DNA from 3 places in the Cryobacterium sp. Y62 genome. Region 2 is predicted to be linked to each of the others. Evidence: riboswitches for the same ligand, from Rfam matches in the RefSeq annotation. Region 2 holds a riboswitch; each other region holds the start of a gene.
What was found. Region 2 has a riboswitch for thiamine pyrophosphate ahead of CXY71_RS03125 (ECF transporter S component). Riboswitches for the same ligand answer to the same signal wherever they lie in the genome.

Region 1 (4,690 bases), on a different contig from region 2:
GCCGTGGCGAGTTTGCTGCCGCGCCGTACCGAGATGACAAGCAAAGAGAAGGCCGGACCGAAGAATCGTCGGGCAGCACCCCGTACGCCGCCGCCGTCACCGACTCCGCGGGCCCGTCGGGCGAGGGTGAGCGAGTGCCAATCTTCGATGAACATGCCGACCAGGCGCAGTCCGGCGAGTCCGCCGAGCACGAAGCGGGACGGCAGACGCAATATCTGGGCGAGCCCGTCGGCGAGGTCGGTCGGGTCGGTCGTCGCTAACAAGACGATGCCGGGCAGGCCGATTGCAAGCACGCGCAGCCCGATGGCCAGTCCCAGTTGCGCTGAGCCCTCGGTCACCGAGATGAAGCCGAACTGCCACAGCAGCGCGCCGGAATCTTCGCCGTAGAGCACCGTCGTAACGGACGCCATCGGGGCTGCGATCCACACCGGCGCGGTTCGCAACCAGAACTGCCTGGCGCCCAGGCCACACCAGAACAACAGCGCAGCCTCGAGCAGCAGGGCGACGCCAGCCGACACCCAGTCGATGGAGAGCAGCAGTGCGCAGCTCACGATGAGGGCCACGGTCAGTTTGGAGACCGGGTTGAGTCGGGCGACAACGCTTGGGCGAATCGTCGGGGTCAGCAAACTCATCGGGCGTCCGCCCCGAGCCTGATCGAGTCGGGCATGCCCAGCCGGTATTCTTCGTCGGCGAGGGCACTGACGAACTGCGCGTCGTGGGTGACCGCAACCAGCGCGGTTCCTTCGTCGAGTTGCTCAGCCAGCAGGATCACGAGTTCCTGCCAGGTGCGGGAATCCTGCCCGAACGTCGGCTCATCGAGCACGAGCAGACGGGGCCGGGTGGCAAGAACGGTGGCTACGGACATCCGCCTCTTCTCGCCACCCGACAACGTGAACGGGTTGGCGTCGGCGAGATGATCCAGTCGCAGTCGATGCATCAGATCACCAACCCGGGTGCTCTGCTCGGCCACGCTGAGCCCGAGAGCGCGCGGGCCGATCAGCAGGTCATCGCGCACGGTAGCGGCCAGAAACTGGTGCTCGGGGTCCTGAAACACCGTCCCAATGCGGGTGAGTAGCTGTTTCGAGCGCCACCGGTGCGGCTCGGCCGGGATACCGGCTGAAAAGTCATCGCTTGCTCGCAGTGCCCCGCCGGCGGGTTTTAGCAGCCCGGCCAGCGTGAGCGCCAGGGTGGACTTTCCGGCACCGTTCGGCCCGGTCACGACAGTCGCTGTGCCCGCGCGCAGGTCGAAGGTGATGCCATCGGCGACAACGGATGCCGTGCGCCGGCCAAACGGAACGCGACCGACTGCGAGTCCCTCCGCCCGCAGCAGGGTCTCAGGATGCCGGATCGGGTGCCGCGTGGGAAACCGTGGTGGCCGGGCGGGTACCCAGACGCCGGCCTGCGCCAACCGCTCACCCTGGCTGGACAGGATTTCGCGGGTCGGACCGTCCGCGAGCACACCGCCCGTCGGGTCGAGCACGATGACGCGGTCAACGACGTCTTGCCAGACCTCGACCCGATGCTCGATGACCACCAACGTTGCCCCGGAGTGGTCGAGCGAGCGCACGACGGCATCCCGCACATCGATGACCCCGCCCGGGTCGAGGTTCGCGGTTGGCTCGTCGAGCAGCAGCAGCCCCGGCCGCATGGCGAGCACACCGGCCAGGGCCAGGCGCTGCTTTTGCCCACCGCTCAGGCTTGAAGTAGGATGGTTAAGAGGCAGGTCCAGACCGACCTCGGTGAGGGCCTGCCGCACCCGAGGCCAGATCTCGGCACGCGGCACGGCGAAATTCTCGCAGCCGAAAGCGACGTCGTCGCCGACCCGGGCGAGCACGACCTGAGAATCCGGGTCCTGCAGCACCAGGCCGACCCGCCCGCGCGCCTCGGCGGCGCGATGCCCATCGATGAGCAGACTGCCCGTTTCGTCGCCGTCTTCGGCGTCACCGAGCACCCCGGCGAGAGCGTGCACCAGGGTACTTTTGCCTGCACCACTGGCCCCAAGCAGGAGCACCCGTTCGCCGGGCTCGATCTGCAGGTCAAGACCGGAGACCGCTTGGTTGTGGCGACCGGCGTGGCGCCAGCCCCAGTCACTGGCGCGAATGTGCGCCGCTCGGATCTGCGGGTTTCGAATCAGAGCAGAGGGAACCCGCACGGCCGGGATCCGCGGGTCGCGGCCGTGCGGGATCGGCGAAGTTTCAGGCATCCGCTAGCTGATCGCGGCAGCGGGCGCGCGCGACCCTTCCCGACCGGCGGCGAACCGGCTGAGGGCGCCGGTTCGGGCCAGACCGCGCACGGCGAGCCAGGACAGCAACCCGGCCAGCACCGTGCCAGAGACGACGGCGGAGACGAAGTAGACGGCCTTGTAGCCAAAATCCAGTGCCGCATAGCTCGTGAGAGTTGTGTCGAGCAATCCAACAGCAACACCCGCGCCGGCACCGGCGAGCAGTGCGACGCCGAGCCGCCAGTTGGAGTAGAGGAACAGGGCCAGAATGATTTCGGCACCGAGTCCTTCAACGACGCCCCAGATCAGGGTGGAGAATCCCCACTGGGTTCCGATCAGCATGGAGACGACGGCGGCAACAACTTCGGTGTACAGAGCCGCACCGGGCTTGCGAATGATGAGGCCCCCAAGCACACCGGCGAACAGCCAGCCGCCGGCTAAAAGGCCTTCAAGCCCGGGCGTGAACGCGAGAATCGCGCTGAGCGGGGACCACGCGAGGCCCCAGGCCCAGAAGATAACACCGCTCGCGACACCGATGACGCTCGCTACGACGATGTCGACGACGCGCCAGCGAAAGTTGCGCTTAGTGGCTTGTGATGAAACAGATTGCTTGAGTGAACTCGTTGTAGCGTGCACTGTGTCGTGCCCTTTCCGTAGGTGAATACAGGGCACGGGATTGAGAAGCCTCCCTGCGCTGGCATTATCCAGATCAGGTTCGACGGTCGAAGCTTATTCAGCTTCCTCTCAGCCCGGTGTACCGGACTCCCGTGATCGTACCTAAGTATAGTGCCCCGCTTAGACTGACGGCATGGTGATCACGACATGAGCATCGGCGTTCTGCTCGTTTTGGCGGCCCTGTATCTGCTGCTCATGCGCCGGTTCGTTCTGCGGCGGCGGCGAATAGCGCAGGGTCTGTCGGTGAGCGGCCCCTGGCACTTTCCCGCTTGGCTGCGCCCAAGAGTTCCGCGCTGGGTGCGGCGACGATTCGGGCGTCGCCCGCGCGCCGCGCGGCGGTTGCGCCACACCGGTGCGGGCCTACCTTAGCTCCGTGCGCCCATGTTCTATCATGGGCCCACTTTCCGGGCCCGGGCCAGGTGCACAGGGTACGTCTACTTCTTTAGGGCTCTGATCACCCGGGCCAGGGCGCGACCGGCGACGATGAGAAATGGCACACCGACGGCGAGCAGGGCGATGACGTTCGGCTCAAACCGGGCTGTACCGCCCGACTTGACGTAGGCGCCGATCGGCAGTGACACGCCGCCGCCTCCCCCGCCGGAACCAGCTCCACCCTCACCGGCATCACCGCCTCCGAAGCCGTAGTAGGCGAGCGCGACAGGCACCAGGGTGACGCCATCAATCTGCACGGGTTCACCGTATGCCGACTTCACACCGGCGGAACGGAACGTTTCTGCGAGTTTTTCCGGGAGGCTGGTCATGCCAACAGGTTAGCGCGACTGAGACGTCAGGGGCGAGGTTTGAAGTGCGAGGCGGGCCGCACGGTTCCCACACCGAATCGCTCGGTCACGGTATCCACGGCCAGCTCCGCGCCGCGCCAGTCTTCGTCCGGGTCCCAGAGTCCGACCGAGCCAGATGCCGTGCCAAGCTGCTCTGCACGTACCCCGATCAGCCGCACCCGAATACCTGAGGCCGCCAGCAGGTCGAACGCGGCCACCGCCTCTTCGTAGATGCGCCGGCCCACATTGCTGGGTTCGGCGAGCGTGCGCGACCGGGTCACCGTGCTGAAGTCGGTGTAGCGCAGCTTGAGGGAGACACGCCGGGCCACGAGATCGCCCCGCCGCAGCCGCACCGCCACGAGAGCGCATTGCCGCAGCAATTCGCTGCGCAACCGGTCAACATCCGTCACATCGTGTTCAAAGGTCACCTCGTGGCCGATGCTCTTCTCCTCCCGCTCCAGCGTCACCGCGCGCGGGTCGCGACCCCAGGACAGGTCGAACAGTTTCTGACCGGATGCTTCCCCCAGCGCTTTGCGCAGCACCGCCAGTGGCGTGTGCGCGATATCTCCGATCAGTTTCAGGCCGAGTCGACTCAGCGCCTGCTCGGTGGCGGCCCCGACGCCCCACAGCGCGGCGACAGGCAGCGGATGCAGAAACTCGACCGTATCCTCGGCGGGAACGACGAGCAGTCCGTTGGGTTTGGCCAGGCCGGAGGCGAGTTTGGCGACGAACTTGGTGGAAGCCGCGCCCACCGAGCAGATAAGCCCGGTCTCGGCGAACACTCGCGCACGAATGATCTCACCGATCACGGCCGGTGAGCCGAATAGGTTGGTCGCGCCGGCCACGTCGAGAAAGGCCTCGTCGATGCCCAGCCGTTCCACCAGCGGGGTCACGTCATCGAAAATTCTCATGACCCGGGTGGAAAAGTCGCGATAGAGCCCGATGTGCGGCTCGAGCACGATGGCATTCGGGCATTGCCGCAGTGCGAGCACCATCGGCATAGCCGAGTTCACAC
Region 2 (4,690 bases):
TCGGGGAGGCAACCGGACGCCGGATTGCGCCGGACGGTCAGGCGGCGGATGGGAAGCGGCTCGGCGTCGCCGTCGCCCTGAATGCCGCCGTGGTGCCGCGGAGCCAGTGGTCGACCACGGCACTGAACCTCGGTGACGACATCGAAATCATCGCGGCAGTGCAGGGAGGCTAGACCGATGATTACCCGGGACACACTGAATTTCCATGAATCCGCCCGTCTCCAGGAACGCGCGAGCCTCCATGAATCCGCGAGCGTCGGCGAAGAAACGGGTCGTGATTCGTTGCTGATCGACGGGGTGCACCTGACCTCGCGTCTGATTATGGGCACCGGCGGAGCCCCGAGCCTCGACGGGCTGGGCGCTGCCCTGCTGGCTTCCGGTACTGAGCTGACGACCGTGGCCATGCGCCGGTACAGCCCCGACATGGCCGGGTCCCTGTTTGACCTGCTCATCGACAACGGAATCCGTGTGCTCCCCAACACGGCCGGCTGCTTCACCGCCCGCGAAGCCGTGCTGACGGCGGAGCTGGCCCGCGAGGCGCTGGAAACCGACTGGGTCAAGTTGGAGGTCATTGCCGAGGAGCACACGTTGCTGCCGGATGCCGTCGAGCTGGTAGACGCCACGGAACAGCTGGTCGCCCGCGGCTTCAAGGTCTTTGCCTATACCAACGACGACCCGGTGCTGGCTTTGCGGTTGGAGAATCTGGGAGCCGTCGCCATCATGCCGCTCGGCGCCCCGATCGGCACGGGCCTCGGCATCCTGAACCCGCACAATATTGAGCTGATCGTGGCCCGGGCCGGCGTTCCAGTGGTACTCGATGCCGGAATCGGCACGGCGTCGGATGCGGCGCTGGCGATGGAGCTGGGCTGCGACGCCGTGCTTCTGGCCACGGCCGTGACGAGGGCGCAGGATCCGGTGCGAATGGCTTCGGCCTTCAAACATGCCGTCATCGCCGGTCGGCTCGCCGCCCAGGCCGGGCGAATACCGAAACGCCAGCACGCCCTGGCATCTTCCGCCATGGAAGGACGCCCAGACCTGTGAGCATGCTGCCACCTGTGGCGGAACCAGCCGCCGCCCTGACCGCCTTGGAAATGGAACGCTATTCTCGGCACATCATGATTCCCGAGATCGGCACGCTCGGCCAGCGAAGGCTGAAGAACGCCAAGGTGCTCGTGATCGGCGCCGGCGGCCTTGGCTCGCCGGTGCTGCTCTATCTTGCCGCCGCCGGTGTTGGCACTCTCGGGATCGTCGACGACGACATCGTCGACCTCAGTAACCTGCAGCGTCAGGTGATTCACGGTGTGACGGATGTGGGGCGGTCCAAACTGGATTCGGCCCGTGACGCGGTCGCGGAGCTGAACCCGCTGGTCACGGTGCGGCTTCATGACACTCGGCTCGATTCGCCCAACGCCCTCGCGCTGTTTGCCGACTACGACCTGATTGTGGATGGAACCGACAACTTCGCCACGCGCTACCTGGTCAACGACGCCGCCGCCCTGCTCGGCAAACCCTGTGTCTGGGGGTCCATCTTGCGCTTCGATGGGCAGGTCAGCGTCTTCTGGGAGAAACACGGACCGACCTACCGGGATCTGTACCCAGAGCCGCCCGCCGCGGGATCCGTTCCGTCGTGCTCGGAGGGTGGGGTCTTCGGGATGCTCTGCGCAGCCGTCGGGTCCATGATGGTGACCGAGGTCGTGAAATTGATCACCGGCGTCGGGCGCACCCTGCTGGGGCGCGTTCTGCTGTTCGATGCACTGGCCGCGTCCTGGCGAGAGATCACCGTGCGTGAGGACCCCGCCGGCCTGCCGATCACGAAACTGGTCGACTATGAACTCCTCTGCGGCGTGGTTCCAGAACCGGTTCCGGGCGTCGAAGACACCATAACCGTGCACCAACTGGCCACGATGCTCGGCGAGCGGGAGGCCGGCCGGGGTGACTTCGATCTGATCGACGTCAGGGAGCCGGGCGAACACGCCATCGTCAGCATCCCCGGCTCCCGGCTGATTCCGCAGGGCCACATCCTCTCCCAAGAGATGATCCCGGAACTGCGCCAGGATCGGGACATCGTGCTGCACTGCAAGGCCGGCGCGCGTTCGGCCGACGTGCTGGCCGACCTCCGGCGCCGCGGCTACACCCGAGTTCAGCACGTGCAGGGCGGAGTGCTGGCATGGGTGAAAGAAATTGAACCGTCCAAGCCGACGTATTAAAGAAATGAGTTAGCCGATGCCTCGCGACCACGCGCGAGCTGGCCGCGGCGCGGATTTGACCTCGTCCGAAACCCCGTGTAAACAAGACCTGCCGAGTCTTTCGGCACCACAACACCACATAACGACAGGGGAGCGCCGGCTCGCAAAGAGCGAAGTCGGGCGCTGAGAGTGCGTTCACACGCAGACCCTCGAACCTGATCCGGTTAGTACCGGCGAAGGGAGTCGAGTTCTCAGAGACATCAGCGGCATCGGGCCTGATTCCAGACCCGCTTTCGATGGATGCCTCTCCCCTCCTGTTTCCTCAGGAGGACATCATGACCAACACCGAAACCACAGTTGTAAAGAAAAAGACGCGCGAGTGGCGCGTCGTCGATATCGTCGTCGCCTCCGTCGTATCCGTCGCCGTCGGCGTCATCTTCTGGGCCTGGTCGGCCGGATACGCGGGCATCGCGGTCATCACGGCGGCCTTTCCGCCGCTCGGCGGACTCTATGGCGGCGGCTGGCTGATTGCCGGCGTCATCGGCGGTCTGATCATCCGAAAGCCAGGGGCCGCGCTCTACTGCGAGCTGCTGGCCGCCGTCGTCGAAGCACTGCTGGGCTCGGCCTTCGGACTCACCGTCATTCTCTCGGGCCTGATTCAGGGCGTCGGGGCCGAGTTGGCCTTCGCGCTGTTTGGCTACCGAAAGTTCACCCTGCCGGTCGCCGTGCTCGCCGGGGCGCTGGCCGGTGTGGCGATGGGCATCCATGCCAGCTTCAGCAGCAACGCCGAGTGGGCGTTCGGTTGGAAGATCGTCTACGTGGTTCTCGGTGCCGTCTCTGGGGCCGTCATTGCCGGCCTGTTATCCTGGCTGGCCGTGCGGGGCCTTGGCCGCACGGGCGCGCTGTCCAACCTGGCCGCCCGCCGGGCCGCGACGGAATCCGTGTTCTGACGAATGGGTGTCCCGAAGAACCACGGCAACGACGGGGTGCGGCCAGCTATGGTGTCCGCCGCAGGCTGGGGCTGGCAACATTCCGGCCGCACCCGCAAGGCGATCGCCGACCTGAACCTGACGATTGAGCCCGGGGAACGCGTTTTGCTCCTAGGCCCTTCCGGAGCTGGTAAGTCGACACTGCTCCACGCCTTGGCCGGCGTTCTCGGCGGCGACGAGGAGGCCTCCGAATTCGGCCGCCTGCTGATCGACGGCCGGCCGGCCGCCGAGCAGCGCGGCCGCTCCGGGCTGATGCAGCAAGACCCGGATTCACAGGTGGTCCTCTCCCGGTTGGGTGACGACGTCGCATTCGGCGCGGAGAATCTCTCGGTACCCCGGGGGGAAATCTGGCGGCGGGTGCACGAATCGCTCGACGCCGTCGGACTGAACCTTCCGCTGGACTACCCGACCTCGCGGCTGTCCGGCGGCCAGAAACAACGCCTCGGGCTGGCCGGCATCCTGGCCATGCGGCCGGGCCTGATCCTGCTGGATGAGCCGACGGCGAACCTTGACCCGGCGGGCGTGCTCGAGGTTCGCGACGCGGTGGTGAGAACCCTTGACCGCACCGGGGCGACCCTGGTTGTGGTCGAGCATCGAGTGGCCATTTGGGCGGATGTGGCGACCCGGATTGTCGTTCTGGAGCCCGGCGGAGGCGTCATGATCGATGGTTCACCCGCCAATGTGCTGAACCAGGCCCGCCGGATGCTGATCGAGGCCGGAGTGTGGGTTCCGGGTTTCGTCCCCGAGACCCGAAGCCGCGTGAATCCGCCGACCGACCAGAACGGAGGCTTGCGCGGAACCGATCGCTCAGTGCTCCTGAGTGCGTCAGGCCTCGGCGTTTCCCGCCGACGGCCGAGACGGCGGCATCCGGTCACCCCCGTGATAACAGGACTTTCGGCTGAGGTGTTCGCCGGGGAGGTACTGAGCATCACCGGCCCCAACGGCGTCGGAAAATCCACGGTCGCCCTGACTCTGGCCGGGCTCCTGCCCGCCGCCCAGGGTGAGATCGTCGCATCCACCGTGCTGCGCCGCGAAGCCGGGCCTGATCCCTTTGCCTGGACCGGGTCAGAGCTCATCGCTCGAATCGGCACGGTCTTTCAAGAACCGGAGCACCAGTTCGTCACCGGCAACGTGCTGGACGAGCTGAACTTCGGACCGCGGCGCCTGGGCCGGGGGGAGGAACGCGTGGACGACCTTCTGCAGCGGCTCTGCCTCACGCATCTGACCGCGGCCAACCCGTTCACCCTGTCGGGGGGCGAAAAGCGTCGGTTGTCCGTTGCCACCGTGCTCGCGGCCAGCCCGCAGGTTCTGGTGCTCGACGAGCCGATCTTCGGACAGGACTCGAACACCTGGGCCGAATTGGCCGGGCTGCTCACCGAGCTGCTGGATGCCGGTACGGCCGTCGTCTCCGTCACCCACGACGAGGAATTCACCAAGGTTCTAGGCGGGCGCCGGCTACACCTTGAACCTGACCGTGTCGCGCTCGAGGCCCTGGCATGAGCGCCGACATGAGGG
Region 3 (4,690 bases), on a different contig from region 2:
TTTACCGGCAGATTGCGCTGCACGGGTATCCCAGCGAGCTGCCAACGGATGCTGCCGGCCAGGTCGAGCCGAATGCCTGGGCCTTTCTGCCGATGTTTCCGTGGCTCGTGCGCGGCGTCTCGGCGGTGACCGCCCTCGATTTCTACGTCGCTGGCACGCTCGTGGCGATTGCGTTCGGGGTCGGAGCGGCGCTCATGCTGTACCGGCTGCTCGCCCCGCGGGTGGGGGAGCATTGCGCGCTGTGGGCAGTCGCCCTGTTCTGTTTCGGGCCGCTGTCGTTCATTTTGCAGGTAGCCTACGCCGAGAGTCTGTTTCTGTTCCTGGTCTTTGCGAGCCTGGGCCTGATGCTGTCGAAGCGCTATCTGCTGATGATTCCGCTTGCGGTGGTGGCCGCGTTTACTCGGCCAGGCGTGCTCGCCTTGTCGCTCGCCCTCGCGATCCTGCTGGTGCTGCGCTGGCGCGAGCGAGATCGCTTTGCCTGGCGCGAGCGCTGGTCGATCGTGGTCGCGGGGCTGGCTATCGCCGCGGCCGGGCTGGCCTGGCCGCTCGTGGCCGGCGCAGTCACCGGGGCGTCCGACGCGTACCTCGATACGGAGCTGTCCTGGTGGACCGGTTTCGTCGGCCGGGTCGAGTTCGTGCCGCTCACGCCGTGGTTTCTCATGGCCGGACAGTACCTCGGCGTGGCCGGCACTGTGCTGGTGCTCGTGCTCGTGGCCGGGTTTGGGTGGTGGTTGTCGCGGCGAGCGCTGCATCCGCTTCGACCGGAAATCGTCGCGTATTCGGCGAGCTACGGACTCTATTTGGTGGCCGTATTTCTGCCGCAGCAAAGCCTGTTTCGGCTGCTGCTGCCACTCGCGCCGCTGCTCGGCGACCCGGCGATCGCCAGGTCGAAGCCGCTGCGGCGTGGGCTGCTCGCTGTTTCTGTCGCGCTACAGCCGGTCGCGATTGTGCTGCTCTGGTTTGTGGGGTACCCCTGAGCTCGTTAGCGCTCGAGCGGCTCACCCAACAGCGCGAACAGCCAGACAACAATCGACAGGTTCACCATCGACCAGGTCATCATCCCGAGGAACAGCCGGGTCGATACCGTGGGGCGAAGTTCCGGTGCCCCACCCGGTTCGATGATTGGGTCATCGTGCGGAGAGTGGCGCATCTGGCTCCAGATCGCTGGAACAAGCACGAGCAGCGTGGAAACGATCACGATTGGCAGTGCGGGAACGGTGAAGAGCACCCTTGCGCCGCCCCACAGGCTGAGCGCAATGGAGGGACCGAAACCCAGGACGGCCGCGACCACGATCATCCAGATGCGCAGGCGCATCCGCACGAACACCTTGAGAAATGTCGGGAGGAGTACCGCGACGATGCCCACGGCAGCAACGACCACAAGTGTTGCCGGGTCGATCTTTACCGCCTTACCCTGCACGAGCGGCAGCGCCGAGAGCGTGAAGCCGAAAAGCCCCAACACCCCCAGACCGGCCCGAAGGCCTAGACCGTTCACCGCTTTTAGCGGAACGGTCGACAGGTTGAGCTCGGCGGCATAGCGCTTAGGGCTGCCGAAGCATTCCTCGGCGCTCGACCCTGCATCGGCGAGAAACTCCCGGGCGCTGGCCACGGCGTCGCCAATGTCGTTGCCGCGCACGGCGAGCAGCCGCAGTTCGATCGTGAATTCATCGAACCAGGTGGCATCGTTGGTGGCCGTCTGTTCAGAGCGGATGCCCCTTCGGCCACTTTCATGATCGCGTGGAGTGCTGGTCATCATGCTTGGGCCGAGCCTTTCGATTGCGAGATCGGGCATTACTGGTTGTCCGGGTAGAGGACGAAGACGAGGACGATGCTGACGGCGCCATAAAATACGAGGATCCAGTTCGTGACCACGATGAAAAGGCGCGACCCCAGCGATGGGCGCTGATCAGGCTCCGCGCCCGGTTCCAGAATGGGGTCGTCACTGAGATTGTGACGCACCTGATTCCAAATGGCAGGCACCACCAGCAGAATTCCGGCGGCGATGGCAACCGGCAGCGCGGGAACGGTGAACAACACCGTTTGGCCCTGCCACACGCTGAGCAGAACGGGACCGGCACCGCCAAACACAATTCCGGCGAAGATCATCCCCAGCACTAAGGGGCGTGAACGCGCGCGCAGCAGCACCGGAATGGCTCTCGGTATCAAGGACAATATCAAAGCCATCGCCACGAGGGACACGAGCAACCACACTCTGACAACTAGGCCGTCGTCGCCGCCCGCGAGGGGGAACGCAGTTTGGCCGAGAACGACCAGCCCGATCACCCCGATGCCGCTCATCAGCAAGACTTCATTGGTCTTGGCTTTCGCAACGGCCGGCAGGTCGAGCTCGGCCGCGTAGCGCTGGGCGCTGCCAAAAGACTCCTCGGCCGTCGTGCCGGAATCTTCGAGAAACTCCCCCGCACTGGCCACGGCATCGCCGATGAGGCTGCCGGAAACCTCGAGCAGGCGCAGTTCGATCGTGAAATCATCGAGCCAGGCCGCGTTTGCGCTCTCGCGCTCGGTTTCAGCCGAGCGGATGCCCGCCGGGCCGCTGATCGAGCCCGCACTGCCAGCAACGGCGCGCTCCTCGTTAGCTGTGCTGTAAACGACGTCACTCGCAGCGGCGCCGCCTGAACCAGCGGGGCCTCCCGCAGTTCTGCCCGAATCGCTGCTGTCGTGATCGTGGTGGTTGCTGGTCATCATGCAGCCGGCCCTTTCTGCAAATGGTCATGCACGGTGGTAGCGAAGAGCTTCCACTGACCGGATTGGTCAGAGAGCTCGTACTGCCCGGAGTCGGTGAGCGCGAAGTATTTGCGGCCCGGTCCCCCGGCGCCCGGTCGCCACTCGGCGGCGATCCAGCCCGCGGCTTCAAAGCGGGTCAGCAGCGGATAGAGAGTGCCGCCCTTGATAACGCCGAAGCCGGCGGATTCGAGCGCCGAGGCGATCGCGTAACCGTAGGTCGGGCCGGGCGCGAGCGTGCGAAGCACGCAGAGGCCGAGGGCGGCGCGCATCCACTCGGCTGGCCAGGATTTCGGTTGCATGACTACATAGTCTCACTAGTTAGCCAGACTGTCTACTCGAACCATGGCCTCGGCACCCCTGCCCGGCTCGGCTTTCGCGCGCCGAGCCCGGGCCACCAACCTTTGCGACCTCGACCCGGCTAGGGCATGCCATACTTGCGTTGTATCAACACGGGAGTCCGATTAATCGGGCTGAGAGGAAGCTGCAGAGGCTTCGACCGTCGAACCTGATCTGGATCATGCCAGCGCAGGGAGGCTGACTCGTCATTCCCGTGCCCCCACGAAAGAAATGGGCACGATCATTCCAACTCCAATTTTCACCGCCACCCCGGCAGAATTCGGCATTGGCGCGCGCCTCACCCTCGCCGTCATGCGCGACGACTATGCCGCCGTCATTCTCGGCGCTTTGAAGGCGGCCGACTCCACCGGGCTCACCACCCAGACCGGCGTCGTCAGCACCTACCTATCGGGCGCCGAACCCGATCTGCTGCGTTACGTCAGCCAGGTCGTGGCGGGCGCAAGCCGCAGCGGCGCCCACGTGACGGCAACGGTGCAATTCTCCCGAGGATGCCCCGGCGAGGTCACCTGCGCCCTGCCGCCCACCGGCGGACTGTTCGCCGAGGTCGTGGACCTCGCCCCCACCGGCGTGCACGCCGTCGCGGAATGGGCACTCTATCCACTGGAAGACGACGCCGGTTCCGCAGATCACATGCGCGACATCTACGCTGCGATCGACAGCGCCAAGAGCTCCGGGCTCGCTGTGCACAGCGAACACTTCGTCACCCGGCTCGAGGGCGACCTCGCCCTGGTGCTGCAGGTCATCGCCGCCGGCTGGATCGTGGCCGGCCGAACCGTGCAGCACGTGGCGACCCACGCGACGATTTCCATCAACAGCCCGAGCGTGAATTCCAATGCGTCCTGACCTAAGCCGGCCGGCATCCGCTCACAATAAGCGTTGGAGCCTGAAAGATCTCGTTCTTGTCGTCGTGCTCGGTGTCGTGTTCGGCTTTCTGTACTGGATTTTCGTGCAGGCCTGGACCGCCCTGTCGATCGCGATGGGTCCGGCCGGCGACCTCGCGCAGCACTTTCTGCTCGGCTCCTGGCTGCTCGTCGCCCCGATCGCGATCGCCATCGTACGACGCCCGTTCGCCGGCATCTTTGCGGAGGTGATCGCTTCGGTGATCGAGGTCGTCTTTCTCGGTTCCATGGTTGGGCCGCTGCTCTTCGTCGGCGCCGCCATTCAGGGCGCCGGCAGCGAGATTCCGTTCGCTCTCACCCGATACCGCAACTACAGCTGGCGAACCTACGCGCTCTCGGGGCTGCTCGGCGCCGGGCTGGTGTTCTTCTACTCGGCATTTCGCTCTGGCTGGTACGGCCAGGAGATCTTTTTGCTGCGCCTCGCCATCCAGCTGATCTCCGGCGTGATTATCGGCGGGCTGTTCGCCAAAATCATCGTCGATGCCCTCGACAAGACCGGCGTCGTCGACAACTTCGCGATCGGCCGCGACCGTCTCGCCCATGCCTGAGACCGATATCCTGACGCTGCAGGACGTATCGGTGCGATTCCCGCGTCGGCAGGATGCGGTACTGACCGACGTGTCGGTGCGCCTCGCACCGGGCGAGCAGCTCATCGTGGTCGGCGCCTCCGGCTCGGGTAAATCAACCCTGTT

Region 1: linked by a shared signal. The riboswitch ahead of CXY71_RS09455 (ECF transporter S component) and the one ahead of CXY71_RS03125 (ECF transporter S component) in region 2 are both predicted to bind thiamine pyrophosphate.
Region 3: linked by a shared signal. The riboswitch ahead of CXY71_RS14885 (YkoF family thiamine/hydroxymethylpyrimidine-binding protein) and the one ahead of CXY71_RS03125 (ECF transporter S component) in region 2 are both predicted to bind thiamine pyrophosphate.

The regions. Positions count from the first base shown of each region.
Region 1 is NZ_PJJK01000105.1:9,845-14,534, forward strand. It holds gene CXY71_RS09445 (energy-coupling factor transporter transmembrane protein EcfT) at 1-632, opposite strand, end outside; gene CXY71_RS09450 (ABC transporter ATP-binding protein) at 629-2,203, opposite strand; gene CXY71_RS09455 (ECF transporter S component) at 2,207-2,857, opposite strand; TPP riboswitch at 2,891-3,000, opposite strand; gene CXY71_RS20690 (hypothetical protein) at 3,044-3,265, shown strand; gene CXY71_RS09460 (hypothetical protein) at 3,331-3,657, opposite strand; gene dinB (DNA polymerase IV) at 3,684-4,690, opposite strand, start outside.
Region 2 is NZ_PJJK01000078.1:17,597-22,286, forward strand. It holds gene thiS (sulfur carrier protein ThiS) at 1-173, shown strand, start outside; gene CXY71_RS03115 (thiazole synthase) at 178-1,041, shown strand; gene moeB (molybdopterin-synthase adenylyltransferase MoeB) at 1,044-2,207, shown strand; TPP riboswitch at 2,324-2,445, shown strand; gene CXY71_RS03125 (ECF transporter S component) at 2,522-3,136, shown strand; gene CXY71_RS03130 (ABC transporter ATP-binding protein) at 3,140-4,675, shown strand; gene CXY71_RS03135 (energy-coupling factor transporter transmembrane protein EcfT) at 4,684-4,690, shown strand, end outside.
Region 3 is NZ_PJJK01000115.1:144,859-149,548, forward strand. It holds gene CXY71_RS14865 (hypothetical protein) at 1-977, shown strand, start outside; gene CXY71_RS14870 (hypothetical protein) at 983-1,756, opposite strand; gene CXY71_RS14875 (hypothetical protein) at 1,792-2,703, opposite strand; gene CXY71_RS14880 (PadR family transcriptional regulator) at 2,700-3,041, opposite strand; TPP riboswitch at 3,182-3,292, shown strand; gene CXY71_RS14885 (YkoF family thiamine/hydroxymethylpyrimidine-binding protein) at 3,310-3,942, shown strand; gene CXY71_RS14890 (ECF transporter S component) at 3,932-4,546, shown strand; gene CXY71_RS14895 (ABC transporter ATP-binding protein) at 4,539-4,690, shown strand, end outside.